DNA from 2 places in the Mesorhizobium sp. M0772 genome. Region 2 is predicted to be linked to the other one. Evidence: riboswitches for the same ligand, from Rfam matches in the RefSeq annotation. Region 2 holds a riboswitch; the other holds the start of a gene.
The links. A riboswitch is a leader RNA that binds a small molecule or an ion and turns the genes downstream of it on or off. The one in region 2 is predicted to bind S-adenosylmethionine.
Positions count from the first base shown of each region.

Region 1: it holds a riboswitch for S-adenosylmethionine, as region 2 does, so the genes downstream of both, NKI06_RS08475 (O-succinylhomoserine sulfhydrylase) here and metX (homoserine O-acetyltransferase MetX) in region 2, are expected to answer to the same signal.

Region 1 is NZ_JAMYPB010000009.1:37,127-52,011, reverse strand. It holds gene NKI06_RS08490 (Hsp33 family molecular chaperone) at 1-336, shown strand, start outside; gene apaG (Co2+/Mg2+ efflux facilitator ApaG/CorD) at 523-915, opposite strand; gene NKI06_RS08480 (ceramide glucosyltransferase) at 1,138-2,289, shown strand; gene NKI06_RS08475 (O-succinylhomoserine sulfhydrylase) at 2,301-3,491, opposite strand; SAM riboswitch at 3,549-3,626, opposite strand; gene NKI06_RS08470 (2'-deoxycytidine 5'-triphosphate deaminase) at 3,767-4,861, shown strand; gene NKI06_RS08465 (ABC transporter substrate-binding protein) at 4,963-5,733, shown strand; gene araD1 (AraD1 family protein) at 5,909-6,904, opposite strand; gene mmsB (multiple monosaccharide ABC transporter permease) at 7,106-8,392, opposite strand; gene mmsA (multiple monosaccharide ABC transporter ATP-binding protein) at 8,389-9,921, opposite strand; gene chvE (multiple monosaccharide ABC transporter substrate-binding protein) at 10,074-11,144, opposite strand; gene NKI06_RS08440 (LysR family transcriptional regulator) at 11,439-12,446, shown strand; tRNA gene NKI06_RS08435 (tRNA-Gly) at 12,451-12,524, opposite strand; gene NKI06_RS08430 (DUF6460 domain-containing protein) at 12,705-12,968, shown strand; gene NKI06_RS08425 (histone deacetylase family protein) at 13,036-13,938, opposite strand; gene NKI06_RS08420 (MATE family efflux transporter) at 14,156-14,885, shown strand, end outside.
Region 2 is NZ_JAMYPB010000007.1:87,619-102,503, forward strand. It holds gene NKI06_RS06875 (LysR family transcriptional regulator) at 1-472, shown strand, start outside; gene NKI06_RS06880 (lysophospholipid acyltransferase family protein) at 588-1,397, shown strand; gene NKI06_RS06885 (LysE family translocator) at 1,467-2,093, opposite strand; gene NKI06_RS06890 (aldo/keto reductase) at 2,177-3,124, opposite strand; gene NKI06_RS06895 (gamma-glutamylcyclotransferase) at 3,288-3,821, opposite strand; gene NKI06_RS06900 (DUF2125 domain-containing protein) at 3,944-4,942, shown strand; gene NKI06_RS06905 (sugar kinase) at 5,067-5,990, shown strand; gene NKI06_RS06910 (prephenate/arogenate dehydrogenase family protein) at 5,998-6,933, opposite strand; gene hisC (histidinol-phosphate transaminase) at 6,938-8,047, opposite strand; SAM riboswitch at 8,174-8,251, shown strand; gene metX (homoserine O-acetyltransferase MetX) at 8,312-9,481, shown strand; gene metW (methionine biosynthesis protein MetW) at 9,478-10,092, shown strand; gene NKI06_RS06930 (DUF1330 domain-containing protein) at 10,100-10,420, opposite strand; gene NKI06_RS06935 (glycosyltransferase family 2 protein) at 10,669-11,604, shown strand; gene NKI06_RS06940 (DUF1194 domain-containing protein) at 11,656-12,444, opposite strand; gene NKI06_RS06945 (ABC transporter ATP-binding protein/permease) at 12,509-14,329, opposite strand; gene NKI06_RS06950 (class I SAM-dependent methyltransferase) at 14,466-14,885, opposite strand, start outside.

The sequences.
Region 1 (14,885 bases), on a different contig from region 2:
GGCGATCCGCGTGACGTGACGCAGGAGCCGGCCGACAATTCGTGGCGCGAGCTGGTGGCGCTGCTCGGCACCATCGAGCCGACCGAGCTGATCGACCCGACCATCGGCGCCGAGCGGCTGCTCTACAGGCTGTTCCACGAACATGGCGTGCGCGTCTTCGGCGGCGTGCCGGTCGCCGACCAATGTTCCTGCTCAAGGGACAAGATACGCGGCATCCTCAAGGGGTTTTCCGCGCAGGAGATCAAGGACAGCACCGAAGATGGCGGCATCCACGTCGCCTGCGAGTTCTGCTCGAAGCAGTACGACTTCGACCCGGCGGAGTTTGCAGCTCAGTAGCATCTCTTCCTTCTCCCCGTTCACGGGGAGAAGGTGCCCGAAGGGCGGATGAGGGGCAGCGCGAACTTTGGTGAATGGCCGCGCATAGCCTACGTCATGTGCGTGGAAGATAACCTCATGAGTCCGGCGGCGCCCCTCATTGCACTGCCGGGCATTTCTCCCCGTATAGAGATGGGGAGAAAACCCTTAATTCACCGTCCGCCGCGTCCCCGGCAGATCCAGCGAAAACGCGGGAATATCGACGTCGAACGTCTCGCCCTTTTTGTTGCGCATGGTGTAGTGGCCGACCATGAAGCCGGAGGGCGTCGAGAGCGGGCAGCCTGACGTGTATTGATAGCTGTCGCCGGGATTGAGCTCAGGCTGGTCGCCGACCACGCCGGCGCCGCGCACTTCCTCGATCCGGCCGCTGCCGTCGGTGATGTGCCAGTAACGCGACATAAGCTGCACGAAATCGTCGGACTGGTTGTCGATCGTCACCTGGTAGCCCCAGACATAACGGTTCTCCGCCGGGTCCGAGCGGTCCTCCAGGTAGAACGGTCTGACCTGCACTTCGATGTTGCGCGTGACGGCGCGATACATGGGCTGCTCCGGTTGCGCGGCAAGGAACATTTGTCGCGCTATGCGGTTTGATACGCGCACAACGGCATGTCCTGCCAGCCTCAAAGCGGAGGTGCCGACAAACAATGTCATTTAAGTGACACATGACAGTGTTGGTGTGCGCAAACCTTGCCGGCGACTCAAGGCCCATCTGTCGACTGACAAAGCAGCCGCGAGCGGCCTTTCCGGAGTGACCAGATCTCGATGGAACCAGCTCTCACAGCCGCCTTCGCTTCCTCCGCTTTGCTTCTTTCCAATCTCGCCAGCATCCTGCTTGCTTCGTCGAAACTGCAAGCGCGTCGCCTTATCCCTCCGCCGTCCGACGAGCAGCCACCGGTCTCGATCGTCGTGCCGTCGCGCGGCGTGGAGCCGTTCACACAAGAGACGCTGCAGCGAGCCTTCTCGCTCGACTGGCCGCGCTACGAACTGATCTTCTGCGTCGCTCACGCCGACGATCCCGTCGTCAAACTGATAAACAGGGCGATCGTCCTGTTTCCCAACGTGCCGGCCCGGCTGCTGATCGGCGACGACCGCGTCAGCAGCAACCCGAAGCTCAACAACTGCGTCAAGGGCTGGGAAGCGGCGCGCAATCATTGGGTTATTCTGGCGGATTCCAACGTGCTGATGCCTAGGGATTACGTCCAGCACCTGATGGCGGCCTGGCGGACCAATACCGGGCTTATCTGCTCGACGCCGATCGGCTCGCGGCCGGAAGGCTTCTGGGCCGAGGTCGAATGCGCGTTCCTCAACACGCTGCAGGCGCGCTGGCAATATGCCGGCGAGGCGCTTGGCCTCGGCTTTGCCCAGGGCAAGAGCATGCTGTGGAACAAGCCGATGCTCGATACCAATGGCGGTATCCGCGCGCTGGCCGCCGAGATCGCCGAGGATGCTGCTGCAACCAAGCTGGTCAACGGACTGGGCCTGCGCGTCAATCTCGTTGCCTCGCCTTTCGAGCAACCACTGGGGCAGCGCCGACTTGCCGACATCTGGTCGCGTCAGGCGCGCTGGGCGCGGTTGCGCCGCGTCACTTTCCCGCTGTTTTTCGCACCCGAGATCCTGACCGGCGTCGCCGTGCCGTTGGCGTTGGCGCTGGTGGCGGCAGCAAGTGCCGGCATCAGCCTGCCGGCCACGGTGTTGGCCGTGCTGACGGCGGCCTACATTCCCGAATGCGCGCTGGCCGCGGCCAAGGGCTGGCATCTGTCGCTGCGCATGGTCCCGGCGATGATGGTCCGCGACATGATGCTTCCCGCCATATGGGCGCGCGGCTGGCTGAGCGGCGCCGTCGATTGGCGCGGCAACACCATGATCATCGGCACCAAGGCAGCCGAGCTGGAAGAGGCTTCGTCGGGAGCGTGACGCCTCGCGGCCTACCCGGCTGCCTTCAGCGCCTGCGCAACGTCCTCCAGCAGATCGTCCGTATCCTCAAGACCGACCGACAGCCTGAGCGTTCCCGGCCCGATGCCAAGCTCGGCGCGAGCTTCGTCGCTGAGGTTCTTGTGCGTGGTGGTCGCCGGATGGGTGATCAGGCTCTTGGCGTCGCCGAGATTGTTGGAGATCAGCACGATGTCGAGCGCGTTCTGCAAGGCGAAGGCCGCCTGCTTGCCGCCCTTCACGTCGAGGCAGATCAGCGTCGATCCGCCCGTCATCTGCTTCTTGACGATGTCGGCCTGCGGGTGGTCGGCGCGGCCGGGATAGATGACGCGGGCGATTTCCGGCCGTCCTGCCAGGAAATCCGCGATCTTGGCCGCGCTTTCCGTCTGCTGGCGCACCCGAACCGGCAGCGTCTCCAGGCCCTTGAGCAGCGTCCAGGCGTTGAACGGCGACAGGCTCGGGCCGGTGTGGCGGAAATAGTCGTGCAAATTCTCGTCGATCCATTTCTTGTCGGACAGGATGATGCCGCCGAGACAGCGTCCCTGGCCGTCAATGTGCTTGGTCGCGGAGTAGACGACGATATGGGCGCCGAGCTGCAAGGGCTTCTGCTGCAAGGGCGTGGCAAAGACATTGTCGACGATCAGCCTGGCGCCGATCGAGGTGGCGAGCGCCGCCACCGCTGCGATGTCGACCACTTCCAGCGTCGGATTGGTCGGGCTTTCCAGGAAGAACAGTTTCGTGTTCGGCCGCACCGCCTTTTCCCAGTTGGCGATGTCGGTGCCGTCGACCAGCGTTGCCTCGATGCCGTATTTCGGCGCCAGCGTCTCCACCACCCAGCGGCAGGAGCCGAACAGCGCGCGCGCCGCAACGATATGGTCGCCGGCTTTGGCGCTGCACAGGAGCGCTGCCGACACCGCCGCCATGCCGGACGCCGTGGCGCGCGCATCTTCGGCACCCTCCAGCGCGCACATGCGCTTTTCGAACATGTCGACAGTAGGGTTGGCATAGCGCGAATAGATGAAGCCCGGCTCCTCGCCCTTGAAACGGGCCTCGGCAGCCTGCGCCGTCTCGTAGACATAGCCTTGGGTGAGGTACATCGCTTCCGACGTCTCGCCGAACTGGGAACGCAGCGTTCCCCCGTGCACGAGTGCGGTCTGAGGTTTCCAGTTACGCTTCTTGGTGCTCATCGCTTTTGTTCCAGACACAAAAAAACCGGCCGCGAAAGTCGCAACCGGTCCATATGGCCTTGCGGCCCGACGGTCCTTTAGCGACTTGTTTAACGTGGCTGCAAGCCGACCGGCCAAATCACCACGGGATAACGACCCTTTAGACCTCACCTGCGCTTGCGTCAATTGCCGGCTTCATTAAGAGGTTTGTACCAGGCAGGTTCCGCAATAATATCCAGCGGTTTTGCGGCAAGAACCTGCCACAAAGAGACCGACCTTGGAGCGGAGCCAGCCTTTTGCGGCAGACAGGCATTCTTCCCGATCAGGACATTTCCGCGCTGTTTCAGTCCGGCGCGCTGAAGTCGCCGCGCGCGCTCGATGTCGACCAGGTGCAGCCGGCGAGCCTCGATCTCAGGCTCGGCGACAAGGCTTTTCGCGTGCGCGCCTCCTTCCTGCCGGGTCCCGATCATCTGGTGGCCGACAAGCTTCACCGGCTGAAATTGCACGAATTCAGTCTCGCCGAGGGCGCGGTGCTGGAAACCGGCTGCGTCTACATCGTGCCGCTGCTCGAAAGCCTGGCGCTGCCCGCAAACGTGTCGGCCTCGGCCAACCCGAAAAGCTCGACCGGCCGGCTCGACATCTTCACCCGGGTGATGACCGATCGCGGCCATGAGTTCGACAAGATCGCCCCCGGCTATCACGGGCCGCTTTATCTCGAAGTCAGTCCACGCACCTTCCCGATCGTCGTACGCGCCGGATCGAGGCTGTCGCAGATCCGCTTTCGCACTGGCAACGCGCTGTTGTCGGAGGCAGAACTGAACGAATTGCACCGCGCCGAGATGCTGGTGGCGACCGAGCCGCCCAACATTTCCGGCGGCGGCATTGCGCTGTCGATCGATCTTGACGGCGACCAGAACGGCCTGGTCGGCTATCGCGGCAAGCATCACACCGGCTTGGTCGATGTCGACAAGCGCGCCGCCCAGGATGCCGTCGATTTCTGGGAGCCGCTCTACAAGAGCGGCGCCGGCGAACTGGTGCTCGACCCGGACGAGTTCTACATCCTGGTCAGCCGCGAAGCCGTGCACGTGCCGCCGCTCTACGCCGCCGAGATGACGCCCTTCGATCCGCTGGTTGGCGAATTCCGTGTTCACTATGCCGGCTTCTTCGATCCGGGCTTCGGCCATTCGGCCTCAGGCGGCACCGGCAGCCGGGCGGTGCTCGAAGTGCGCAGCCACGAAGTGCCGTTCATCCTCGACCACGGCCAGATCGTCGGCCGGCTGGTCTACGAACACATGCTGAAGCGGCCGCAGGCGCTTTACGGCACCGATCTCGGCTCGAATTACCAGGCGCAAGGCCTCAAGCTCTCCAAGCATTTCCGCCCCGCCGGCTGAACCTTCGATCACCGTCAGGCAAAATACTTGCCTGCGCTGCCTCACCATGCTTGGCTGCCTTTCGGTGGCCGGCAAGAGAACGGCGCGCAAGGGGAACCAAAATGCAGATTTCAAGATGGATCATATCGGCAGCGAGCGCTGCCATGCTGGTGATATCGGCCGGCTCGCTGGCTGAGGCGCAGGAGAAATTGAAGATCGGCACCGAGGGCGCTTATCCGCCCTTCAACACCATCACCGCGGACGGCAAGATCGAGGGCTTCGACATCGACATTGCCAATGCGCTATGTGCGCAGATGAAGGTCGAGTGCGAGATCGTCACCCAGGACTGGGACGGCATCATCCCGGCGCTGCAGGCGAAAAAGTTCGACGCCATCATCGCCTCGATGAGCATCACCGAGGAGCGCAAGAAACAGGTCGCCTTCACCAACAAATACTACACGACGCCGCTGGCGCTGGTGGCGCCCAAGGACAGCGACCTCACTTCCACCGAACCGGCAGCCCTTGCCGGCAAGACGGTGGGCGCGCAGGCCTCGACCACCCAGGCCGACTATGCGCAGGACGCCTATGGCAAGGCCGGCGCCGAGGCGAAACTCTACCCCACCCAGGAAGAGGCGATCACCGACTTGCAGAACGGCCGTCTCGACGCCGTCATCTCCGACAAATTCGTGCTGATGGACTGGCTGAAGAAGGCGAGCGACGGCTGCTGCAAGCTTGTCGGTGACGTCAAGGGCACCGAGACGCAAGCCGGCATCGCTGTCCGCCTGGAGGACACGGCACTTCGCGACAAGCTCAACGCGGCGATAGACGCCATCGTCGCCGACGGCACTTACAAGAAGATCCAGGCCAAGTATTTCGATTTCGATATTTATTGAGGTTGGAACTGCCAAATCTCCCCCCTTGAGGGGGAGATGGCCGGCAGGCCAGAGGGGGTCGCTGCGCGTAGAATGCCAGCGCCTCTCAGCCGCGGAAGACTTTAGCGCTCCACGCGCAACGACCCCCTCTGTCGCCTTCGGCGACATCTCCCCCTCAAGGAGGGAGATTACGCTCTCAAAGCGCCTTCACCGCCACCTTCACCGGCTGCTCAATCTCCAGCGGGTTGCGCAGCGGCAGGCCGAAATCCGCGGCCTCGATCTCGAAAACGTCGCCGGCCTGAGTCTTGATGCCGTCGGCAAAGGACAGCGTCGCCGTGCCGAACATGTGCACATGCACGTCGCCCGGCTGGCGGAAGGCCGAATATTTGAAGTGATGATGTTCGAGATTGGCGATTGTGTGCGACATGTTCGCTTCGCCCGACAGGAACGGCTTTTCCCACAGCAAATTGCTGTCGCGATAGATTCGCGATGAGCCCCTGACGTCGGCCGGCAGGTCGCCGATCAGGATTTCCGGCCCGAACGAGGCGTTGCGCAGTTTGGAATGTGCCAGGAACAGATAGTTCACCCGCTCGGTAACATGATCGGAAAACTCGTTCGACAGCGTGAAGCCGACGCGGAACGGCGCGCCGTCGTCGCCGATGACATAGATGCCGGCGATTTCCGGCTCCTCGCCGGCGTCCTGCGCAAAGGCCGGCGACATCAGTGCGGCGCCCGGCGCCACCGCCATGGTGCCGTTGCCCTTGTAGAACCATTCCGGCTGCACGCCGGTCTGGCCCTTGGCCGGCTTGCCGCCTTCGAGCCCCATGCGGAACATCTTCATGGAATCGGTAAGCTGCTCCTCGCCGCCATCGCTGAGCTTCTTGTGCATGGAATCGCGCGTCGCCGCCGAGCCGAGATGGGTCAGGCCGGTGCCGGTCAGATGCAGATGCGCAGGATCGGGATGGTTGATCGGCGACACCAGCCGGCCCTTCTTGTAGACGGCGTCGAGGTCTATCGCTTCACCGAACCCCTTGCGCTCGATCAGCGCGGCGAGGCCCGTTCCGGTGCGCGCGGCTTCCATGGCCAGCGAATAGACGCTGCGGGCGCCGTTGATGATCCTGGTCTTGCCGCCGCCATTGCGGGCGACGACGCGGATGGTCTCGGCGTCGTCGAGGATCTGGGAGATTAGCATGATGAAATCCTCTCTCATGTGCCTTGGCCGGGTTGCCCCTTGGCAAACCTTGACCTGCGCGGCTCGGACCTCGCCGCGCCACGGGTTGAACTCTTCGTCCGGATTGCGCTCGCGAGCTCCATCCCTCGGGGGACTTCTTATGCCGACAACTTGCCGGCTGCGCCGCGACCGTATGCCTCCTGCTTGCCTCGCTGAAGCTTGTCAGGCCTTGTTCTTGTTGTAGACGTCGAAGATCACGGCGCCGAGCAGCACCAGGCCTTTGACCACCTGCTGCCAGTCGACATTGACGCCCATGATCGACATGCCGTTGTTCATCACGCCCATGATGAAGCCGCCGACGACCGCCCCGATAACCTGGCCGACGCCGCCCATCGCCGAGGCGCCGCCGATGAACACTGCGGCGATGACATCGAGCTCCGAGCCGAGACCCGCCGCCGGCACCGCCTGGCCGAGACGAGCCGCGATGATCAGGCCGCCAAGCGCCGACAGCACGCCCATATTGATGAACACCATCAGCGTCAGCCGCTCGGTGTTGATGCCCGACAGCTGCGCCGCCTTGGGATTGCCGCCCATGGCGTAGATGCGCCTCCCGATGGTCATGCGCTTGGTGACGAAGACGAACAGCGTGATCAGCACGCCCATGACCAGCAGCACCACGGGCAGGCCGCGGTAGCTGGCAAACTCATAGACCAGGAACAGCGCCAGCGCGCTGGCGACCAGCGTCTTGACGACGAACAGGGTGAAGGGCTCGGCCTCATAACCATGGCGTTCTCGTTTGCGCCGGGTGCGGACCCCGAAATAGGCATAGGCGAGCACGGCGATCAGCCCCAGCACGACCGTCGTCATGTGCAGGGTCACGCCGCTGCCCATGATGGTCTTGCCGGCTGCGTTCACGACCGGCGGGACGAGCGTCAGTGGGCCGATCACATCCGGGATGAAGCCGGAACTGAGCATCTTGAAGTCGTCGGGAAGCGGACCCACCGACGAGCCGCCGCCAAGCAACGCCTGGCAAATGCCGCGGAAGATCAGCATTCCGGCCAGCGTGACAATGAAGCTCGGTATCCGGTGATAGGCGATCCAATACCCTTGCGCGGCGCCGATCAGGCCACCCGCGACCAGGCAGACGATCGAAACCACCAGGGGATTGCTCAGCGGTCCGAGTTGCCAGATGACCATCATGTTTGCCGCCAGCGCGCCAATGAAACCGGCGACCGATCCGACGCTGAGGTCGATATAGCCCGATACGATCACCAGCAGCATGCCCAGCGCCATCACGATGATGAAGGAGTTCTGCTGCACCAGATTGCTGAGGTTGACCGGCTTGAACAACGTCCCCGACGTGGTGAACTGGAAGAACAGCATGATGACGATCAGGGCTATGATCAGTCCGTATTCGCGTAAATTCGTCGCCAGCGCCGAGACGGCGATGCGCGGGCGCTGTTCGTCGGCGACGTTGCCCTGCGGGGCGGGGGCGCTTTCGGTGCTCATGCTGCTTTTCCTTCTCCCCGGACGATGGCGCGCATTATCTTTTCCTGGCTTGCTTCCGCCGCCGGCATTTCGCCCACCATGCGCCCTTCGTTCATGACGTAGATGCGGTCGGTAATCCCCAGCAATTCCGGCATTTCCGACGAGATGACCACGATCGCCTTACCCTCCGAGGCAAGGCGCGCGATGATCGTGTAGATTTCATACTTGGCGCCGACATCGATGCCGCGTGTCGGCTCGTCGAGGATCAGCACGTCAGGATCGGCAAACAGCCATTTCGACAGCACCACCTTCTGCTGGTTGCCGCCGGAAAGATTGCCGGTCATCTGATAGACGCTTGACGCACGGATATTGGTCTTCTTGCGATAGTCGTTGGCGACCGCAAGTTCGCGCATGTCGTCGATCACGCTGTGGCGCGACACGCCGTCGAGATTGGCCAGCGTAATGTTATGCTTGATATGGTCGATGAGGTTGAGGCCGTAGGTCTTGCGGTCCTCGGTGACATAGGCGATGCCGTGTTGGACCGCCTTGCTTACCGAGGAGACATCGACCGGCTTGCCCTTGAGCAGCACTTCGCCGGTGATGCGGCGGCCATAGGAGCGGCCGAACAGGCTCATGGCGAATTCGGTGCGGCCGGCGCCCATCAGCCCGGCGATGCCGACCACCTCGCCCTTGCGCACATTGAGGTCGATGCCCTTGATCACCTGCCGCTCGGCATGGAGCGGGTGATAGACCGACCAGTTTTTCACCTCGAACACGACTTCGCCGATCTTGGGCTCGCGCGGCGGATAGCGGTCGTCGAGCGAACGGCCGACCATCGAGGTGATGATGCGGTCTTCGGAGATATCCTTCTTGGCCAGCGTCTCGATGGTGCGCCCGTCACGGATGACGGTTACCTTGTCGGCGACCCGGTTGATCTCGTTGAGCTTGTGCGAGATCAGGATCGAGGTCATGCCTTGTCGCTTGAATTCGAGCAGAAGATCGAGCAGCGCCTGGCTGTCTTTCTCGCTGAGCGACGCGGTCGGCTCATCGAGGATCAAAAGCTTGACGTCCTTGCTCAGCGCCTTGGCGATCTCGACCAACTGCTGCTTGCCGACGCCGATATTGGTGATCAGTGTCTTGGGGTCCTCCTTGAGGCCCACCTTCTTCAACAAGGCAGCGGTGCGCGCCTCGTTGGCATCCCAGTCGATGACGCCATATCGGGCGTTTTCGTTGCCGAGGAAGATATTCTCGGTGATCGACAGCATCGGCACCAGCGCTAGCTCCTGGTGGATGATGACGATGCCCTTGTGTTCGCTGTCATGGATACCTTTGAACTGGCATTCCTGACCCTGAAAAATGATCTGGCCGTCATATGTGCCGGCGGGATAGACGCCCGACAGAACCTTCATCAGCGTCGACTTGCCGGCGCCGTTCTCGCCAACCACGGCGTGGATCTCGCCTTCCTCGACGCTGAGGTTGACGTTCGACAGCGCCTTCACGCCGGGGAACGTCTTGGTGATGTCGCGCATCTCCAAAATCGTCGTCATCAGGGCAAGCTCCTCCTGTTGCATGTCGCTCAAAAGTGCTTGCGGTTTGAGACAACGACATGCACGGAAACAAAGTCCGGTAGAAACAATACCGGGGTCGCTTGTGAACGGAAAGGGGTCCTGCGTCGCGCAGGACCCCTGTCTTTATAAACGGATTACTTCAGTTCGTCGGCCTTGATGTAGCCGGAGTCGACGACCAGTGCCTGGTAGTTCGACTTGTCGACCTCATGCGGCGTCAAAAGGATCGAGGGGACGACCTTGACGTCGTTGTTGTAGGTCTTTTCATCGAGGCCGTCCGGCTTGCCGCCCGAGAGCACCTTGTCGACGAGTTCGACGGTGGCCTTGGCCAGTTCGCGGGTGTCCTTGAACACGGTCGAGTATTGCTCGCCCGTGATGATCAGCTTGACCGAAGCGGTCTCGGCGTCCTGGCCGGTCACGATCGGCCACGGCTGGGCGTCGGTACCGTAACCGACGGCGCGCAGCGAAGCGGTGATGCCGCGCGACAGGCCGTCATAGGGCGAAAGAACGCCATCGACGCGGCTGCCGTCCGAGTAGTTGGCCGACAGCAGGTTGTCCATGCGCGCCTGGGCGGTCGCGGCGAGCCAGCGCAGCGTGCCGACCTTGTCCATGCCGGTCTGACCGGACTTGATCTTGATCGAGCCGTCATCGATCAGCGGCTGCAGCACCGAGATTGCGCCGTTGTAGAAGAAGAATGCGTTGTTGTCGTCCGGCGAGCCGCCGAACAGTTCGACGTTCCACGGCTTGGTGTTCGGGAAGCGCTCCTTGAGACCCTTGACCAGCGAGTTCGCCTGGATCACGCCGACGCCGAAATTGTCGAAGGTGGTGTAGTAATCGACATTGGCGGTCTTCTTGATCAGGCGGTCATAGGCGACGACGACGACGCCGGCGTCGGCGGCCTTCTGCAGCGCGTCCGAAAGGGTGGTGCCGTCGATCGAAGCGATGATCAGCGCCTTCGGGCCTTTGGTGATTTCGTTTTCCAGCTGGCTGAGCTGGTTGGGGATGTCGTCCTGCGCGTACTGCAGGTCGACCGTGTAGCCGAGAGCTTCGAGCTGGGACTTGACGGCATCGCCGTCATTGATCCAGCGCTGCGAGGTCTTGGTCGGCATCAGCACGCCGACAAGACCCTTGTCGGCTGCGTGCGCCGAGTAGGTCATGGCAGCGATGCCAAGGGCCGCGACGGCGGCCAGTGTCTTGATGATTTTCACGTAAAACTCTCCCTGGTTGATGGACGCGACACCTCGGGGCTTCGCGGGCCGCGCAGTCGGGCGGATGCGCCAAAGCGCCGCCGCCGTCATAATCGATCTCCGGTATCCTCCCAATCGGCCCTCAGTCTTGATTTAAATCGATACGATTTTGCTCGTCATCGACCGTCAAGTCTTGAGGACGCGCGAAAGTGTGACCCTTTGCCATAACTGTCAAATGCGATCTTCGGTGGTTGCTATACCAAAACCGGTATATGACTAGACCGGGCTGGAACAGTGGCGGAAGCGGGAAAAGGCATGGCGGCTTTACGAGGTCCTCAGGGAATTTCAAGCGGTTACGATGAATTGCCGGGCGATGGCGAGACACTTCTGCGCAGTGGCTTGAGCCTACGTCACATGCGCATGATCGCAGCGCTGGACGATCACGGTCGGGTGAGCGCGGCCGCCCAGGTGATGAACATCTCGCAGCCGGCGGCCTCGCGCATGATTTCCGAGATGGAAGCGGTGCTTGAGGTCAAGCTGTGCGAAAGGCTGCCGCGCGGCATCACGCTCACCCCTTACGGCAAGGCGCTGGCGCGGCGCGCGCGCTCGATCCTGCTCGAAATGCGCGAGGCCGACCGCGAAATATCGGAGCTCAAGGCCGGCAAGGGCGGCTCGGTGTTCCTTGGCGCGGTGACGGCGCCGGCGATCGAACTGGCGGTCCCGGCGATCCGCGAGATACGCCGCCTTTATCCGCGCATCGAGATTACCATGCAGGTCGAGACGTCGAATGTGCTGGCGCGCGAACTGATCGCCACGCGCCATGATTTCATCATCGCCCGTGTCCCCGAAGACCTCAATCCGCGCCTGTTCGAATCGCGCGTCATCGGCGTCGAGAAGGCCTGCCTGATCGTGCGCCGAGGCCACCCGCTGAGCAACGGCCATCCTCTAAACAATGGGAAGGCGGTGAGGCTGGAGGACACCGCCGCCTTTGACTGGGTGTTCCAGTCGGGCGGGTCGCCGCTGCGCCAGGCGATGGAGAGCAATTTCCTGAACCGCAACATCGCCCTGCCGGACCGCATCCTCAACACCTCGTCGCTGCTGCTCACACTGGTCATGGTGGCGCAGTCCGACGCCATCGCCCCGGTGTCGATCCAGGTGGCAAAATTCATCCAGAACCCCGACGGTCTCGCCGGCGCCATCGATGTCGTCCAGACCGAGTTCGACATCGAGGTCCGCCCCTACAGCCTGATCACGGTGAAGAACCGCGTGCTGTCGCCGGCAGCCAAGATGCTGCACGATTTTATCTTGCGGGAAGTGGGATAGGAACTGGAGCGGGTAGAGGGAATCGAACCCTCGCGTTCAGCTTGGGAAGCTGACAAGCTACCATTACATCATACCCGCGTCGGCCTCTCGATATCATGATGGGCGTGCTTCGGGCAATCGCCCTTGGACAGCTGTTCGGAAACGGCTGTTGGAAACCCGACCGATTGCGCCGTCCGCCCGCCTTGATGCGGGCGCAGCAAGTGCGTATTCGTGGGTTTGTACCCCGAATCCGGGCACACCAATCTGGAGGCAGGCCCCTTGTCCACAGTGACGCGCTTTCTCGGTGACTCGCCCGTCAGGGTGATCGTCAAGCTGCTGGTCGTTTCGTTCCTGGTCGGCCTGGTCATGAATGCGTTCGGCTGGACGCCGATGGACGTCTTCTACCGCATCCAGGGTTTCTTCATCGATCTTTGGAACCTCGGCTTCAACGCGGTCTATCGCTTCTTGGGCTATATCCTGCTCGGCGCCGCGATCGTCGTGCCGGTGTTCATCCTGCTCAGGGTCGCGAACTACCGCAAGTGAAGCGGAGCATGATCCCGAAAAGTGGCAACCGGTTTTCGGAAAAGATCATGCTCAAACCAAAGGCCACTTAGGCAAAGTCCGACGCCACCTCGAACAGGATGGCGTGGCGCGCGGCGAGCGCTGCGACATCGGTCGAATAGCCGCCGCCGATGACACCGCAGACCGGGATGCCCAGCGCGCGGAAATGACCGATCACCATGGCGTCGCGGGCACGTACGCCGTCATCGCTGAGCGACAGCCGGCCGAGCCGGTCCTCGGCATGCACGTCGACACCGGCATTGTAGAAGACGATGTCCCAGTGCGCCTTGGCCGAGAGCTCCGGCAGGAGGACACCCAGCCGTTCGAGATAGGCGCCATCGCCGGTGCCGTCCGGCAGGGCAACGTCGAGATCGGAGGCAATCTTGCGCACCGGATAATTGCGCTCGCCATGCATGGAAAAGGTGAACGCGCGTGGCTCTCCTTTCAGGATGTCCGCGGTGCCGTCGCCCTGATGCACATCGAGATCGACGATCAGGATGTTTTTCACCGCGTCTTCGGCTAGCAGCACCAGCGAAGCGACGGCAACATCGTTGAAGGTGCAGAAGCCCGCGCCTTGCGCGCGCCGCGCATGGTGGCTGCCGCCGGCGCTGTTGCAGGCAATGCCATTGATAAGCGCCAGTCGCGCCGCCAGCACCGTGCCGCCGGCGGCGAGTTGCGCCCTGAGCGAAACGCGCGGTCCCACGGGAAAGCCGATCTCGCGCTCGATCTTTTCAGGCACTGAACACGTGATGACCTGGTCGACATAATCAGCCGCATGGGCGAGCTTCAGCCAGGAGGCCGGCGCCGGCTCGGGCATCGACAGCGCCCCGGCATGGATCAGACCCCTGATATGCAAGGCCTGCATCAGCAGCGGATATTTGCTCATCGGAAAGCGATGATTGACGGCGAAGCCGGCATCGTAGTCGGGATGATGGACGATCTGCAGGGGCATGGCTAAAGCAATTCCAGGAAAAGTGTGCAGCGGTTTTCCCGGGAGAAGCGCGTAGCGCCTCCCTTTGGGAATTGCTTAAAACCAGTACTGGGATCCGGCGGGCTCGCGCCAGAAGAACATTTCGGTTGGCCGTCACGGCAAGAGTGATTGCGCGGTGGCGGGAAAATGGGGCACATCGGCTGTTCGATCAAGCCGCAACCAGCAAGGCAGCAATCCCCTGGACACGGGTGCAACCCCAGCCGACGCGAGACCCTTCGCCGTCACCAACCGTTCGGTGCTCGCCATCGCCGTGCCGATGACGCTCGCCTATCTGACGACGCCGCTGCTCGGCATCGTCGACACGGCGGTGGTCGGGCAGTTCGGCGATGCCGCCCTGCTCGGCGGCCTGGCGGCCGGGGCCCTGGTCTTCGACGTCGTCTTCAGCACCTTCAATTTCCTGCGCTCCGGCACCACCGGCCTCGTCGCCCAGGCGTTTGGGCGCGGCGACGAAACCGAGGAGCAGGCGGTGTTCTGGCGCGCCGTGCTGATCGCGGTCGCCGCCGGCATCGTGCTTGTCGTCCTTGCGCCGCTGATCGCCATCGCCGGCCAGAAATTCATCGGCGGCGAAGCGCGCGTCGGCGAGGCGATGGGCGTCTATATCCACATCAGAATGCTCGCCGCCCCCTTCACGCTGATCAACTACGCCATCCTCGGCTATGTCCTTGGACGCGGCGAGGGCGGGCTTGGGCTGATGCTGCAGGCGGTGCTCAACGGCATCAACATCGTGCTTTGCATCCTGCTCGGCCTGAAGCTTGGCTGGGGCGTCGCCGGCGTGGCCTGGGCGACCGTCACCGGCGAATGTCTGGCCATGCTGCTGGGTCTCGCCATCGTTGTCTGGCGCTTCCGGGCCGCACCCCGCCTGCCGCGGCATCGCCTGCTCGACATGCCCGCTTTCCTGCGCATGCTGT
Region 2 (14,885 bases):
CGGCGAGCTTGCGCCTTCGAGCCTCATTGCCATCCGCGTCGGCGCGATCCGTCGCGTCGTGTGCGCCAGCCCCGCCTATATCGCCGCGCATGGCATGCCGCGGACGCCGGACGATCTGGCCGCGCATGAATGCATCAGTTTCGAAGGGCCTGCAGCGCTCGCCAGCTGGAGCTTTGCCGGCGACAAGGGCGAACTGATCGTGCCGATCCACTCACGGCTGCGCGTCAACACGGCGGAAGCTGCAATCGATGCCGCGATTGCAGGCGCCGGGATGACGCGGGTGCTCTCCTACCAGATCGCGGACGCAGTACGTTCCGGCGTGCTCGTCCCGGTCTTGCGACCCTTCGAGCCGCAGCCGTGGCCGGTGAGCCTCGTCCATGCCGGCCAAGGCCTGCTGGCGGTGAAACTCAGGGCGTTCCTCGATTTCGCCGCTCCGCGGCTGAAGCAGCGGCTATTGCAGGCGACGTGGTGAGTTGAGACTGGCTTGAGTCAGTGGCGAGCCGGCCTATGTCAGGCCATTGCGGCGTTTCCTTTTTGCCCGCGCTTGGTGTAACCAACGCACACCTCCTCAACGGGCCCTTCCCCGCATGCTCTATATCCGCTCGCTGGCGTTCAACTTCGTCTTCTATGTCAATCTGATCGTCCAGATGGTCCTCTGGACCCCTTACTACTTCCTCTCGCCACGCCATCGCGCCTGGTTCGTGCCGAAATTCTGGTCGCGCACCAGCCTGTGGCTCTACGACAAGATCGCCGGCACCAGGAGCGACATCACCGGCGTCGAGAACCTGCCGGAGGGCTCTTTCATCCTGGCGCCGAAACACCAGTCGTTTTGGGACGCGATCGCTTTCTTTCCCTTCCTCCACGATCCGCTTTATATCCTGAAGCGCGAGCTGACCTGGATCCCCTTCTTCGGCTGGTACATCCTGAAGATGCGGATGATCCCGGTTCACCGCGGCAGCCGCTCCAAGGCGTTGAAGCAGGTCGTTGCATCGACAAAGCAGGAGATGGGGCGCAATCCGCGCCAGCTGATTATCTACCCCGAAGGCACGCGCCGAGCGCCAGGCGACGAGCCGGCTTACAAATACGGCATTGTCGAGCTCTATACGCAGCTTGGCGTCCCGGTGGTACCGGTCGCCCATGTCGCCGGCCTCTATTGGCCTCGCCGCAAATTCTTGCGCTTTCCCGGCACCATCAAGGCCCGCTTCCTGCCGCCGATTCCGCCCGGGCTCGGCAAGGACGAATTCATGGACCGGCTGATCGGCGATACGGAAGTCGCCTGCGACCAGCTGCTGATCGAGGCATCGCAGGCTCCTAACCCGCCGCAAATGCCGCCGACGGCGGTCAAGCGGCTGGCCGAACTCGCCGCGGCCGCCAAAGCAATTCCAGGAAAAGTGTGAGCGGTTTTTTCCGTCCTGTATTCCGCCAAAACAAAAAAGACCAAAGCTTGATCTCTTCTGCGGGCCGGCTCAAGGCCACGCCGCCAGCGCCGTGGTCAGCACCAGCGTCGCCGCGAAGGCCAGATTGATGATCCGCGACGCCAGCGGCTGGCGCAGGGTGCGGGCGAAGGCCGCGCCGGCCAGCAGCCACAGCACATGGATGGCTACGATCATCAGGGTGAGAACCGCCAGCCTGGCCGGGATGCCGAGAGCATCGGCGCCGGCTGCGGTCGCGGAGCCAGCAAGGACCGCAGCAATCGCCACATAGGCTTTCGGGTTGGCAACGGCGAGCAGTAAGCCGCCGAGGAAGGTCGGCAGAACCGCGCTGCTGTCACGCGCGGCCAGCGGCGGCGCTGTCGCTATTCTGTAGGCGAGGTAGAGAATATAGGCGGCGGAAGCGACCGCCAGCACTGGCGCTACGCCCGGCATCGAGGTGAGGATAGCCTTGATGCCGGTGGCCACTACCAGCAGCACCGCGACCGTGCCTAAAATGATCCCCGATGTGTAGTGAAGCGAATTGCGCAGGCCGAAGGCGGCCCCTATGGCCGTGACGCTGATCGTCGCCGGGCCAGGACTGCCCATGACGACGGTTGCCGCCAGCACCAGCGCCAGCAATTGCTGCCAGGGCTGCGCCTGCGAAAGAATGTCTGCGGCCATGCTGCCTCTTCTCCGCAATAATGGAGAACAGTGTGGCAAGGCGGACAGCCGTCGTCTTGAACGATCGTGCCGAACCTGCGCGGCTAGGCGCTGGCCTTGTCCAGCGCCACGAGATCCTCCGCGCTGAGCTTCAGCGATGCGGCGCGCACCAGGCTGTCGACCTGGTCCAGCGTCGTGGCGCTGGCGATCGGCGCGGTGATGCCGGGCTGCGCCATCACCCAGGCGAGTGCTACTTCCGCCTGCTTGGCCGAATGGCGCGCCGCCACAGTGTCGAGTGCGGCCAGAATGCGCATGCCGCGGGCATTGAGATAAGCCTTCACGCCGCCGCCGCGTTCACTTTTGCCGAGATCGGCCTCGCTACGGTATTTGCCGCTCAAAAACCCCTTGGCGAGGCTGAAATAGGTGATGACGCCGATATCCTCGGCCACGCACAGATCATGCAGCGGCCCGTCGAAGGATGAGCGGTCGTAGAGATTGTATTCCGGCTGCAGCACGCTGTAGCGCGGCAGCCCGCGCAGGCTGGCAACATCGAGCGCGGCGCGCAGCTGGCCGGCGTCGAGATTCGAGGCGCCGATATGGCGGACCTTGCCGGCAGCGAGCAGCTTCTGGTAGGCGCCGAGCGTCTCTTCGTAAGGCGTGGTCGGGTCCGGCCAGTGCGACAAATAGAGGTCGATCACATCGGTCTGCAGCCGCTCAAGCGACGCCTCGACCGCCCTTTCGATATGGGCAGCGGACAGATCCTTCTTGCCTTGTCCCATATCCGAGCCGACCTTGGTGATGACGATGATCTTGTCACGGTTGCCGCGGCTTTTCATCCATTTGCCGATGATGGTCTCGGACTCGCCGCCCGCGTGGCCCGGCACCCAGCGCGAATAGGCATCGGCAGTATCGATAGCGTTGAGGCCGGCGTCGCCGAACCGGTCGAGCAGGTCGAAGGAGGTCTTCTCGTCCGCGGTCCAGCCGAAGACATTGCCGCCCAGGACCAGCGGCGCGATGGAAAGGTCGGTTTGACCGAGACGGCGTTTTTGCAAGACGGGGCTCCGTGGGCTGGCGGCGGGCGACCCGAATGCTTCGGGCCGCAGCTAAGCTAGGTCTCGCCGCGCCGAGGTCAAAGGCCTCAGCCAATTTTTCCAGCGGGCCAGCGCTTCACAAAGGCGCGAGCGCTTCGCTGCAGGCTCGCCGTGGTCTACCGGCTCACGAGGCGATCCGCTTCGCCACCTCTTCCAGCCAGTGGTCGCTGATACCCAGCGCCGCGAGATGCTGCAGCGTGTTGAGCACATAGTCCTCGTTGTTTCCGGACTGGCCGACGGCGCCACGGATAACACCTGCCGCATGCGCGGCATCGAGCCCGCCGGCATACTGCTCATGCTGGCGGTCGACGATATAGGCGACCGCTTTCACTCTCTCTCCCGCGGCCGCACCATTCACGTCGAGACTGATATCGAGCACACGCTCGAGGTAGACGCTGGTCACCAATTCGCGCTCGCGCAGATAGGTCAGCACCTCATCGCGCAGCTCGCCGGGCACGCGAAACGCCAGCCCGATGCAGGAGCCGCCACGGTCGAGGCCGAGCACCAGGCCCGGCCGCTGACGCGTGCCGCGATGCACGAAGGAATAGACGCAGAGCGACCGGCGGTAGCCGTAAAGCCGCGCGCGGCGGGTCTCCACATGCGCAAATCCCGGCCGCCAGATCAGCGAGCCATAGCCAAAAACCCAAAAATCGCCCATATCGCCAAGCCTGATTGCACGAAGGTGACGCCGCCGCATCGGAATCGGTGCTCTTCTGTGTTTTTGCTTGTTGCGTAACCACAGTCCACCCGCAACACGCCCGCGTTAATGAAAGCCGCAGCATGACGTCAAGTGACGAGCGTCCGTCGAAGTTTCGCCACCGGCTGATGTGGCTCGCTGCCTTGGTCGTTATGCTGTTCGGCGCCTACAGCGCGGTCTGGTTCTATGTCGCCGGTCGCGTCAGCAGCGAAGCCGACAAGGCGGTGGCCTCGCTCAAGGACAAAGGCATCGAGGCCGGCTGCGCCAACCTCACCGTCAGCGGCTACCCCCTGCGTTTTGCCATCTCCTGTGACAATCTGGCTTACGAGGACGACGCCAGAAACGTTGCCGCCTCGGCAGGCAGCTTCAACTTCGTTGCAGAACTCATCCGGCCTTTGTCGCCTGCCGCCGAGTTGCGTGGGCCACTGCGGACCTCGGTGCCCGGGATGGCGCCGCTATGGATCGATTGGGACAATCTGCAGGCCAATGCCAAGCTCTCCTGGCCCTTGCCACGCAGCATTTCGCTGCAGGCCGAGAGCTTGTCCGGCCAGACCGATCCGGCCGACGACACCGACCCGGTTTCACTGTTCAGCGCCGGAACGGCGGCGGGCGAGTTGCGACCCGACGGCCAGGACCTTGGCTATACCGGAAGCTTCACCGATCTTGAGATCGACGCCGACGCGATCGGCGGGCGCGTGCTGCCGCCGCTCGACGGCAGCGGCGACGCGACGCTGAAGAACGGCGTCGCGCTGATGAAGACGCAGGCCAGGAGCCTGCGCGGCCAGGCGGTCGACATCCACAAGCTCGATCTGTCGTCGGGAACCGCGCGCATCACCGTCTCCGGCCCGGTGTCGGTCGACGCCAACGGCCAGGTCAATGCCGACCTGACGATCAAGCTGCAGGATCCCAAAGCCGTGGCGGCAATCCTCGCCACCGCAATCCCCGAGCAGAAGAGCCAGATCGAGCAAGGCTTTGCCGGTCTGGCGCTGCTCGGCAACGAACCGTCGATGCCGCTCAAGGTGGTGAAGGGCAAGGCCTCGCTCGGCTTCATTCCGCTGGGCAAGATCAAGCCGCTCGATTAGAGCAATTCCAGGAAAACTGTGAGCGGTTTTCCGTCCGGAATTGCGTTAAAACAAAGAGATAGAGCATGATCGCAAAGAGCGGGAACGGCTTTTGGGGAGAGATCGTGCTCGAGCAAGCCGACGCATGAACCGACCGGTGAAACTGCTGAGCGTTGGCGCGCTGACGCTGGATACCATCCTGCGCGTCGAAACCCTGCCCACGCATCAGGGCAAGTTCATCGCCTCGGACGGCATCCAGATCGCCTCGGGCATGGCGACAAGTGCTGCCTGCGCCGCCCGCCGTCTCGGCGCCGAGGTGTTCCTGTGGGCAAGTGCAGGTGACGATGCCGTCGGCGACCAATTGCTGGCCGGCATCGAGGCCGAGGGCGTCGATTGCCGCTTTGTCCGCCGCGTCGAAGGCGCCCGCTCGGCGCTGGCCGCGATCCTGGTCGACGCTCATGGCGAGCGCATCATCGTGCCCTTCTACGACCCAAAGGCGCAGGCCGACCCCGAGGCGGTGCCTGTCGCCGATCTTTCCGGCTTCGATGCCGTGCTGGTCGATGTGCGCTGGCCGGGCGCCGCCGCTCTTGCCTTGACCGCCGCGCGCAGCGCCGGCCGTCCCGCCATCCTCGACGCCGACACGGCGCCGGTTGAGGTGCTGGAGCGCCTGCTGCCGCTGGCATCGCACATCGTCGCTTCGGAGACGGCGGCACGCATCGTCTGCGGCCATGCGCTGGACCCCGAAACCGCCTGTGCCGACCTCGCCAGCCGCACCGATGCCTTCGTGGCGGTTACCGGCGGCGCCGCGGGAAGCTGGTGGCATGACCGGTCCGCCGGATGCGTGCGCCACATCGCGGCGCCGAAGATCAAGGCGATCGACACGCTTGCCGCCGGCGACGTCTTCCACGGCGCCTTTGCTGTCGCGTTGGCGGAAACCATGCCGATCGAGCAGGCGTTGCGCTTTGCCAGCGCGGCGGCCGCGCTCAAATGCCAGCGCTTCGGCGGCCGGCTGGGGGCGCCAAACAGGGACGAGGCAATGGCCATGGTCGCGGCGACCTGGCCCGTCTGAAACAGATTTAACTTTTCACCGGGTGCTCGACCGCCTGGCGGCCGAAATCCGGCACGTCGATATCCTGGCCGGCCTCGATGATCGAACGGCGAACGGCCCGGGTGCGGGTGAACAGGTCGAACAGCTTGTCGCCGTCGCCCCAGCGGATCGCCCGCTGCAGCGAGGCGAGGTCCTCCGAAAAGCGCGCCAGCATTTCCAGGATGGCATCCTTGTTGTGCAGGCACACGTCGCGCCACATGGTCGGGTCGGAGGCGGCCAGACGGGTGAAGTCGCGGAAACCGGAAGCCGAATATTTGATCACTTCCGACTTGGTCACCGATTCCAGATCGTCGGCCGTGCCGACGATGTTGTAGGCAATGATGTGCGGAAGATGCGAAACGATGGCCAGCGTCATGTCATGATGCTGCGGGTCCATCGTGTCGATGTTGGAGCCGCAGCGCCGCCAGAATTCCGACAGCTTTTCCAGCGCGGCCGGATCGGTTCCCGGCAGCGGCGTGAAGATGCACCAGCGGTTTTCGAACAGCTCGGCGAAACCCGCATCCGGGCCCGATTTCTCCGTACCCGCCAGCGGGTGTCCCGGAATGAAGTGCACGCCGTCCGGCACATAGGGCTGCATTTGCGCAATGACGGAGGCCTTGGTCGAACCGACATCGGTGAGGATGGCGCCTTTTTTCAGCGCCGCTGCGATCTCTTGCGCCACCTCGCCCGACGATCCCACAGGCACCGAGACGATGATCAGGTCGGCGTCGCGGACCGCTTCCCTGGCGCCGGTGGTGTAGCTCTCGCCAAGACCGAGCTCCTTCGCCCGCGCCAGCGTGGCCGGGCTGCGCGTCGCGATGGCGACATGGCGGGCCAGGCCCTCGCGGCGGATGATTCGGGCCAGCGACGAGCCGATCAGGCCGATGCCGACCAGCGCGATCTTTTCAAACATCGGTAATGTCATTGTTTCAGCTTTTCAGGAATGTCGTGAGGGCCTCGATGACGCCGCGATTGGCTTCTTCGGTGCCGACGCTCATGCGAAGCGCATTGGGAAAGCCATAGCCGGTAACGCGCCGCAATATATAGCCGCGCTGGGTGAGGTAGTCGTCCGCCGCCTCAGCCGAATGCTTCTTGTCGTCGGGAAAGTGGATGAGGACGAAATTGCCGACGCTGGGCGTCACGCGCAGCCCAAGCTTCGTCAGTTCTTCATTCAACCAGGTAAGCCAGGTCTCGTTGTGCAACGAACTGCGCTCGACATGGGCGCGGTCGCGGATGGCGGCAATGCCGGCCTCGATCGCTGTTGCGTTAACGTTGAAAGGGCCGCGGATGCGGTTGATGGCATCGACGATGTGCAGTGGGCCATACATCCAGCCGATGCGCGCGCCGCCAAGGCCAAGCTTGGAGAAGGTGCGGGTCATGACCACATTCTGTGCGCTGCCCGCCAGCTCGATGCCGGCCTCATAGTCATTGCGCCTGACATATTCGGCATAGGCCGCGTCGAGCACCAGAAGCACGTTGCCCGGGAGAGCGGAATGCAGGCGGCGGACCTCCTGGAACGGCAGATAGGTTCCGGTCGGATTGTTGGGATTGGCGAGGAAGATGATTTTGGTCCGCGGTGTCACCGCGGCCAGGATCGCGTCGACGTCGGCGCGTTCCTCGGTTTCCTTGATCGTCACCGGTGTCCCGCCGGCCGACTGGATGTAGATCTTGTAGATCATGAAGGCGTGTTCGGTGATGATGGCCTCATCGCCGGCCGCCAGATAGGTCTGCGCCAGCAGGCCCAAAATCTCGTCGGAACCGTTGGAGCAGATGATGTTTGCCGGGTTGAGGCCATGCACCTCGGCGATCGCCTCGCGCAGCCGGCGGGCGGTGCCGTCGGGATAGACATCGAGCTTGCTGGCCACTTCGCGCGCGGCCTCGATCGCCTTCGGCGACGGGCCGAGCGGGTTCTCGTTCGACGACAATTTATGGACCTTGGCGACGCCGGCCGGTGCCGTGCTCTTGCCCGGCACATAGGCGTCGATGTCCATAATGCCCGCGCGGGGAGTCGGCCGTGCCTTGTCCGCTGTCTTGTCCATGTCGCAAATCCATCAAGAATGCCTCCGTCCGGAGGCCGCAGCGGAAATACAAGCCGTAGCCGCGAATGTCGAGAGGCGGGCAATAGCTGGCCGTTGACGCCGGGCCGCACGAGTTCTAGAAGAACGCAACAGTTCCGTGGTGATTTGGCCGGTCGGCTTGCAGCCACGTTAAACAACTCGCTAAAGGGCCGTTTGCGTGACGTAACCGGCTTTGCGATCGCATTGCCGGTTTTTTATTGCCTGACGGCGGGCAAGGAGAGTCACATGGCCGCGCTCCGCGCTACAAAAACCAACAACGAGGCCGACAACCCGTCGAGCCCTGTGTTGCGTTTTGGCCCTGACAAGCCGCTGAAGCTCGACGCCGGCACGCTTTTGTCGCCGTTCCAGATCGCCTACCAGACATATGGCGCCCTCAACGATGCCCGCACCAACGCCATCCTGGTCTGCCACGCGCTGACCGGCGACCAGCATGTCGCCAGCACCAATCCGGTGACCGGCAAGCCCGGCTGGTGGGAAGTGCTGATCGGTCCCGGCAAGATCATCGACACCAACCGCTTCTTCGTCATTTGCTCCAACGTCATCGGCGGCTGCCTCGGCTCCACCGGTCCGGCCTCGACCAATCCCGCCACCGGCAAGCCCTACGGCCTCGACCTGCCAATCATCACCATCCGCGACATGGTGCGGGCGCAATTGATGCTGGTCGACCATTTCGGCATCGAAAAGCTGTTTTGCGTGCTCGGCGGCTCGATGGGCGGCATGCAGGTGCTGGAATGGGCATCGTGCTATTCCGAGCGCGTCTTCTCGGCCCTGCCGATCGCCACAGGCGCACGCCATTCCTCGCAGAACATCGCCTTCCACGAGGTCGGCCGCCAGGCTGTCATGGCTGATCCGGACTGGCATGGCGGCAAATATTTCGAGCACGGCAAGCGCCCGGAAAAGGGGCTCGCCGTGGCGCGCATGGCCGCCCACATCACCTATCTGTCGGAAGCCGCCCTGCATCGGAAATTCGGCCGCAATCTGCAGGACCGCGAAGCGCTGACCTTCGGTTTCGACGCAGATTTCCAGATCGAAAGCTATCTGCGCCACCAGGGCATGACATTCGTCGACCGCTTCGACGCCAACTCCTACCTCTACATGACCCGTTCGATGGATTATTTCGACCTCGCCGCCGACCATGGCGGCCGGTTGGCAGATGCCTTTGCCGGGACCAAGACCCGCTTCTGCCTGGTGTCCTTCACCTCGGACTGGTTGTTCCCGACCGAGGAGAGCCGCTCGATCGTGCATGCGCTCAACGCCGCCGGCGCCTCCGTCTCCTTCGTCGAGATCGACACCGACCGCGGCCATGATGCCTTCCTGCTCGATGAACCCGAACTGTTTGCCGCCATCAAGGGCTTCATCGGCTCGGCGGCCCGCGCAAGGGGGCTCGCCTCATGAGCGTCAATGGCAGCCAGCGCGTCGACCTCGAAGTCGTGGCCAACCTGATACCGCCGCAGTCGCGGGTGCTCGATGTCGGCTCCGGCGACGGCCTGCTGCTCGAACTCCTGCAGGAGACCAAGCAGGTCGACGGCCGCGGGCTGGAGCTGTCACAGCGCGGCGTCAATGAATGCGTTGCGCGCGGCCTCTCGGTCATCCAGGGCGATGCCGACACCGACCTCGAATTCTATCCGGACAAGGGTTTTGACTTCGTCGTCCTGTCACAGACGCTGCAGGCGACCCGCAACCCGAAGCTGGTGCTCGACGAGCTGCTGCGAATCGGCAACCGCGCCATCGTCTCCTTCCCCAATTTCGGCCACTGGCGGGTGCGGCTGTCGCTGTTCGTCAAGGGCCGGATGCCGGTAACCGCGGACCTGCCCTATTCCTGGTACGACACGCCCAACATCCATTTCTGCACCATCCGCGACTTCGTCAATCTGGTCGAGGAACTCGGCGCTTCGGTCGAGAAAGCCACCGCGCTCGACGGCAACGGCCAGAAGATCGGCCTGTCGATGCCATGGTGGTTCTGGAATTTCTTCGGCCAGCAAGCGGTGTTCTTGCTGAAGCGGTAGTTTGCCCCTATTCCAGCACGTTCGTCGCCTTGTGCGGGTGCTGAACGCCATCGGCGATGATCACATCGGCGTGGGAGTTGTCGGTGCGCAAGGCCAGAATCACCCGATAGGCTGATGAATCGTACCAGCCCCACGCATGCGCCCTGTCCGGAAACTCGATGACGATCAGATGCCCGGGCCATTCGTTTTCGACCACGTCCATGTCGCCGCCGTGGACAAGGAAGCGGCCGCCGAACGGCTCCAATGTGGCGTCGATCCTCTGCAGATACTCGACAATCTGCGGGCCCATTGTGACTTGACGCATATGGGCGACGGCGTAGGCGGCCATGGCTGAACTCCCTGTGAGATCGAAGCCCGACGACCGGCTTCGTTGGCGCAATCTGCAGACATGATGGCCATCGGTCGATTACGTCTGGGGTAATCGGCCGGCTTACCGGCGTCCTGGCTCAACAGTTTGTGATGACATTGCCGCTGGTTTTTTGTAGCGTCGAATCGAATGCCATCCCGGGGTAAGGCTTGGACGGCGACCATCAAAACCTCCGGCCTCCAGGCATTTCGGGGCACAATCGAAGCAACATGTCCAAGGCAACCGACCTCGCTCCGCTGATCTCGGTGATCACACCGACGCACAATCGCCGCAGCAAGGTGGTGCGCGCCGTGGAGAGCGTGCTGGCGCAGAATTTTCCCCGGTTCGAACACATTGTCGTCGATGACGGCTCGACCGACGGTACGGCAGCCGCACTTGCCGAAATCCGCGATCCACGGCTGATCTATGTTGGCTCGAAATGGCGCGGCGCCAATGCCGCCCGCAATGCCGGCATCGAGCGGGCGCAGGCGCCGGTGGTGACATTCCTCGATTCCGACGACGTCTATTTGCCGGATCGCCTGGCGCGGACGCTGGAGCAGTTCGACAACAATCCCTCGCTCGAAGTGCTGATCAGTTCCTTCGTGTCGCTGAAGGGCAATCGCCGCACCAACTGCGTCAACCGCGAAGCGCTGCTGAGCCGCGACTCGCTGGAGCGGGCCCTTGTCGCGCAGACCATCTTCATTGCCGGGTCGGCAATCACCGCCCGGCGCGAGTCGCTGCTGGCCATCGGCGGCTACGACAGTGACGTCACGCGCATGCAGGATCGCGAATTGTTGCTGCGCTTTGCCCGTCGCAGCGGCGCGCAGCTGTCCGAAGTGATCGACTGGAAAAAGTACAACTCGGAGAATTCGATCTCCGGTCGCCGGGACGGCTATGTCGAAGCCTATGCGAGCTTGATCGACAAGCACCCCTATATCGCCGACCGCTACCCCTACATTCCGCCTTACATGATCGCCCGGCAGCTCATCGCCGATGCACTCAAGGGCAGGGTTTCGCAGGCGTTCTCCGGCTATATGGCCAACCGGTCGTCGAAGGCGCTTGGCTATTCGCTGCCGCAGCTGTTGCGTGGCTATGTCGGCGGCCGGCGCTGGCGCCGCGATCTCTATGCCGAATTTCGCGACAAATACGGTGCACGGCCGGCCTGAAGTTTGCCGACAAGCCGCGCAGCGGCTTTCCCCTCCGAACTGCCTCAAACCTCATTTGTCGAGTTCCGGCAGATATGGGTCGGAATATAGCCGCCGGTCGCGTTCGCCCTGCAGGCAGTCCATGGGTGCGGCGGCATCGATCGGGACCACGGTCGCATCGGCGATGCCGCTCACCTCCAGGATCAACTTGCGGCGTATGGCGGTGGCGAATTCCGAGGCCGCATAGATCGGCAACACGAAGGAGCCGGGCCCACCGGTGACGCAGTCGTCATAATACTGGTCGAGATGGCTGAAGGTCGGCGACGGGCTGATCAGGATCGGCAGGCCGTTGATGACGATGCCCTTGGCCACCGCCGCATCGCGTGTCGTGGCGACGGGCAGCCCGGTGTTGTTGGGACCGTCGCCGGAAATGTCGATGACGCTGCGTGGCGCATCGAACCCCGTGCCCTCGAACAGCCCGGCGCCGAAGGCAAGCGCACCGGAAATCGAGGTGCCGCGAAAGCTGCGGAACGGCCGCGCTTCTATTCTGTCGGCGAAGGCGTTGGCGCTCTCTGCGCTGTCGATCACCTGCCAAGCGATGACGCCATCCTCGCGCACGACGCCCGCCCATTCGAAATAGGCAAGCGCGATGCGCCCGGTGGTTCCCGAGCGCACGGCCTTGATGAAATCGGGATGCCTGAGCGCCTCGACATAGCCAGCGCGCTGCAGCGCGAACTCCCTCTCGTCCATCGACTGTGAGATGTCGACGGCCAGCACCAGTTCAACATCCACGGCAACGGCCGGGGCAGCCACGGGCGTGGTGCAGGCAAGGCAGGCAAGCAGGCCGAGCGCATCGAGCATGGCCGCACCACGGATGTTTCGACCCGTGAATCTTCGCCGCGATCGCGGCGAAATAAAGCCCCTTCTACTTCTTTCGCCGCACGGCCGCTTTCGGCGGCGGGTCGATGGCGCCGGTCCTGACTCGGGCGGGTTTCAGTGGCGCAGCACCCGTATCCTTCACGATGTTCAATGCGCGTGGAAAGAAATGACCATTGTGCAGTCCGCGCCCGATGTTGAGGATCGCGGTCTCCGGCAGGCGTTTCTCCAGCATGGACAGTACCCTTCGCAGCGAAGGACCATCGAACGCGTCCATCGCTTCGTCGATGATCACCCATTTCGGCTGCCGCAAGGCCAGCCTGGCGAAGGCCAGCGACCGCTGTTCGTCATCGTTGAGTTCACGCTCCCACCGTGCGGAACGGTCGAGCGAGGATGACAGCCGCTCGAGCCCGACCTCGGCCAGTATCGCCCCAAAATCAGCATCGCCAGCCGGCGCCGAGCCATTCGGATGCAGCACTTCGCGTAACGTGCCGGCAGGAAAATACGGAACACGCGGCACGAAAATCGGCGTTTCTCCGGCCGGCAAGCCGATCCGCCCGCTGCCCCAGGGCCAAAGGCCGGCAACGGCGCGGAAGAACAATGTCTTGCCGGCGCCTGGGTCGCCGGTGATCATGACGCGCTCGCCGGGATGGATCTCGACATGGCTGTCTGAAAGTTTGGTGCAGCCCTCCGGCGAGGCCACTTGGAGCTTCTCGAAGGTCAGGCTGCCATTGGCGTTGTCGCCGAATTCGATGCGCTTTTCCTTGTCGTGCAGCACATCGGTTTCATCGAGCGCGATGCGGAAGTCGGCAACGCGCATCAGCGTGGCGCGCCAGTCGGCTATGCCGCCGATATTGTTGATGAACCAGCGCAGCGACGAGTGCACCTGGTTGAAGGCGCCGACCGCCATCATCAACCCGCCAAAGCTGATATCGCCTGAAAAATAGACCGGCGATGCCACAAGGATCGGCGCCACCACGGTGATCCAGCCATAGGTATCGGTCACCCAGGAAAGGTTGATTTGCGCTTTGTAGATGTTTCGCATCGCGCCCAGCACCGTGCCAAGGTCGATTTCGAGCCGTCTCTTGGCATCGGCTTCGCCGTGATAGAGCGCGATGGCGTCGACATTCTCGTTGACGCGCACCATCCCGGAACGCAGCTCGGCCTCGCGGGTGTAGCGGTCGCTGTTGAGGCGGATCAGCGGCCGCCCGACCAGCCAACTCAGCCAGGAGGCGATGCCGGCATAGAGGAACGCGGCCCAGACCATGTAGCCCGGTATCGCCAGCGACCAGCCGTTGATGTGGAAGACGAAGCCCGACGAGAGTTGCCAAAGCACGCCGACGAACGACACCAGCAGGATGAAGGATTGCAGCAGGCCGACGCCGAGGTCCGTCGACAGATCGGACAGATGCGCGGCATCCTGCTGCATGCGCTGGTCGGGATTGACGCCGATGGCGCCGGCATTGGCGAGCCGGAAGGCCCGCGCCGGCCGCATCCATTGGTCGATCAGGTCGAGCGTCAGCGCCTCGCGCAGCTTCAGCCGGATCATCTGGTTGAGCCAGGTCTGAGCGATGTTGAGCAGCAGCAGCGTGCCGGCAATCACGGCAAAGATCATCAGCTGATGCAGGAAGGCCGCCATGTCGCGACGCGCCAGCGCATCGTAGAAAGGCTGGTTCCAGCGGTTGAGCAGAACCTGGCCGATCGACGTGGCGACGATGACCGCCATAATGCCGACCGACGTCCAGACCAGCCACTTGCGCACCGGTGAGCCTACCAGCGCCCGTTTGATCGTCGCCACCTGATCGCGCAGGCTGCTGGCTTCGACGGTTGCCGGCTGAGCGGTGGCGGACTTGTCCGGTTGATCAGCCATGCACGAGGTCCTTGCGTTCAGAAGCGTTGCTGAACCAGATGGAGAGACTTGAAGGCATCCGCCGCTCAAACGGACCGCGAATGCATCTGCGACAGATAGGTGGGAAAAACCCACGCAACACCAGTTTTCATGATGATCACGAAGGTGTCACCTGACGCGTCGTCGATGTCACCCCTTCCGCCCGGCGGCCAAGCCGCGTCGCACCGTGCGGTGACAGTACCGGCACGAAGACACGGCGCGAGGCGCGCTGCGCGACCGGCACGCCCTGATAGAGCCGCTTCTGCGCCTCGACCACGATGACGCCGGAAAAGATCGGCCAGAACCGCCGGCCGGCGCGCTCCAGCACATTGTGGAACCGCATCATGAAGCGCCGCGGCGATGGCGGGAAGAACAGCGCGTCGGACCAGGAAGCCGGTGTGAAATTCGCCTCGCGCAGCAATTCTGTCAGCTGGCCGCGCGAGAACGGCCGGCCATTGCCGAACGGCGTGTGCTCGAACCGCGCCCAGACACCGCGCCGGTTGGGCACGACGATGACGACGCGCCCTGCCGGCGACAG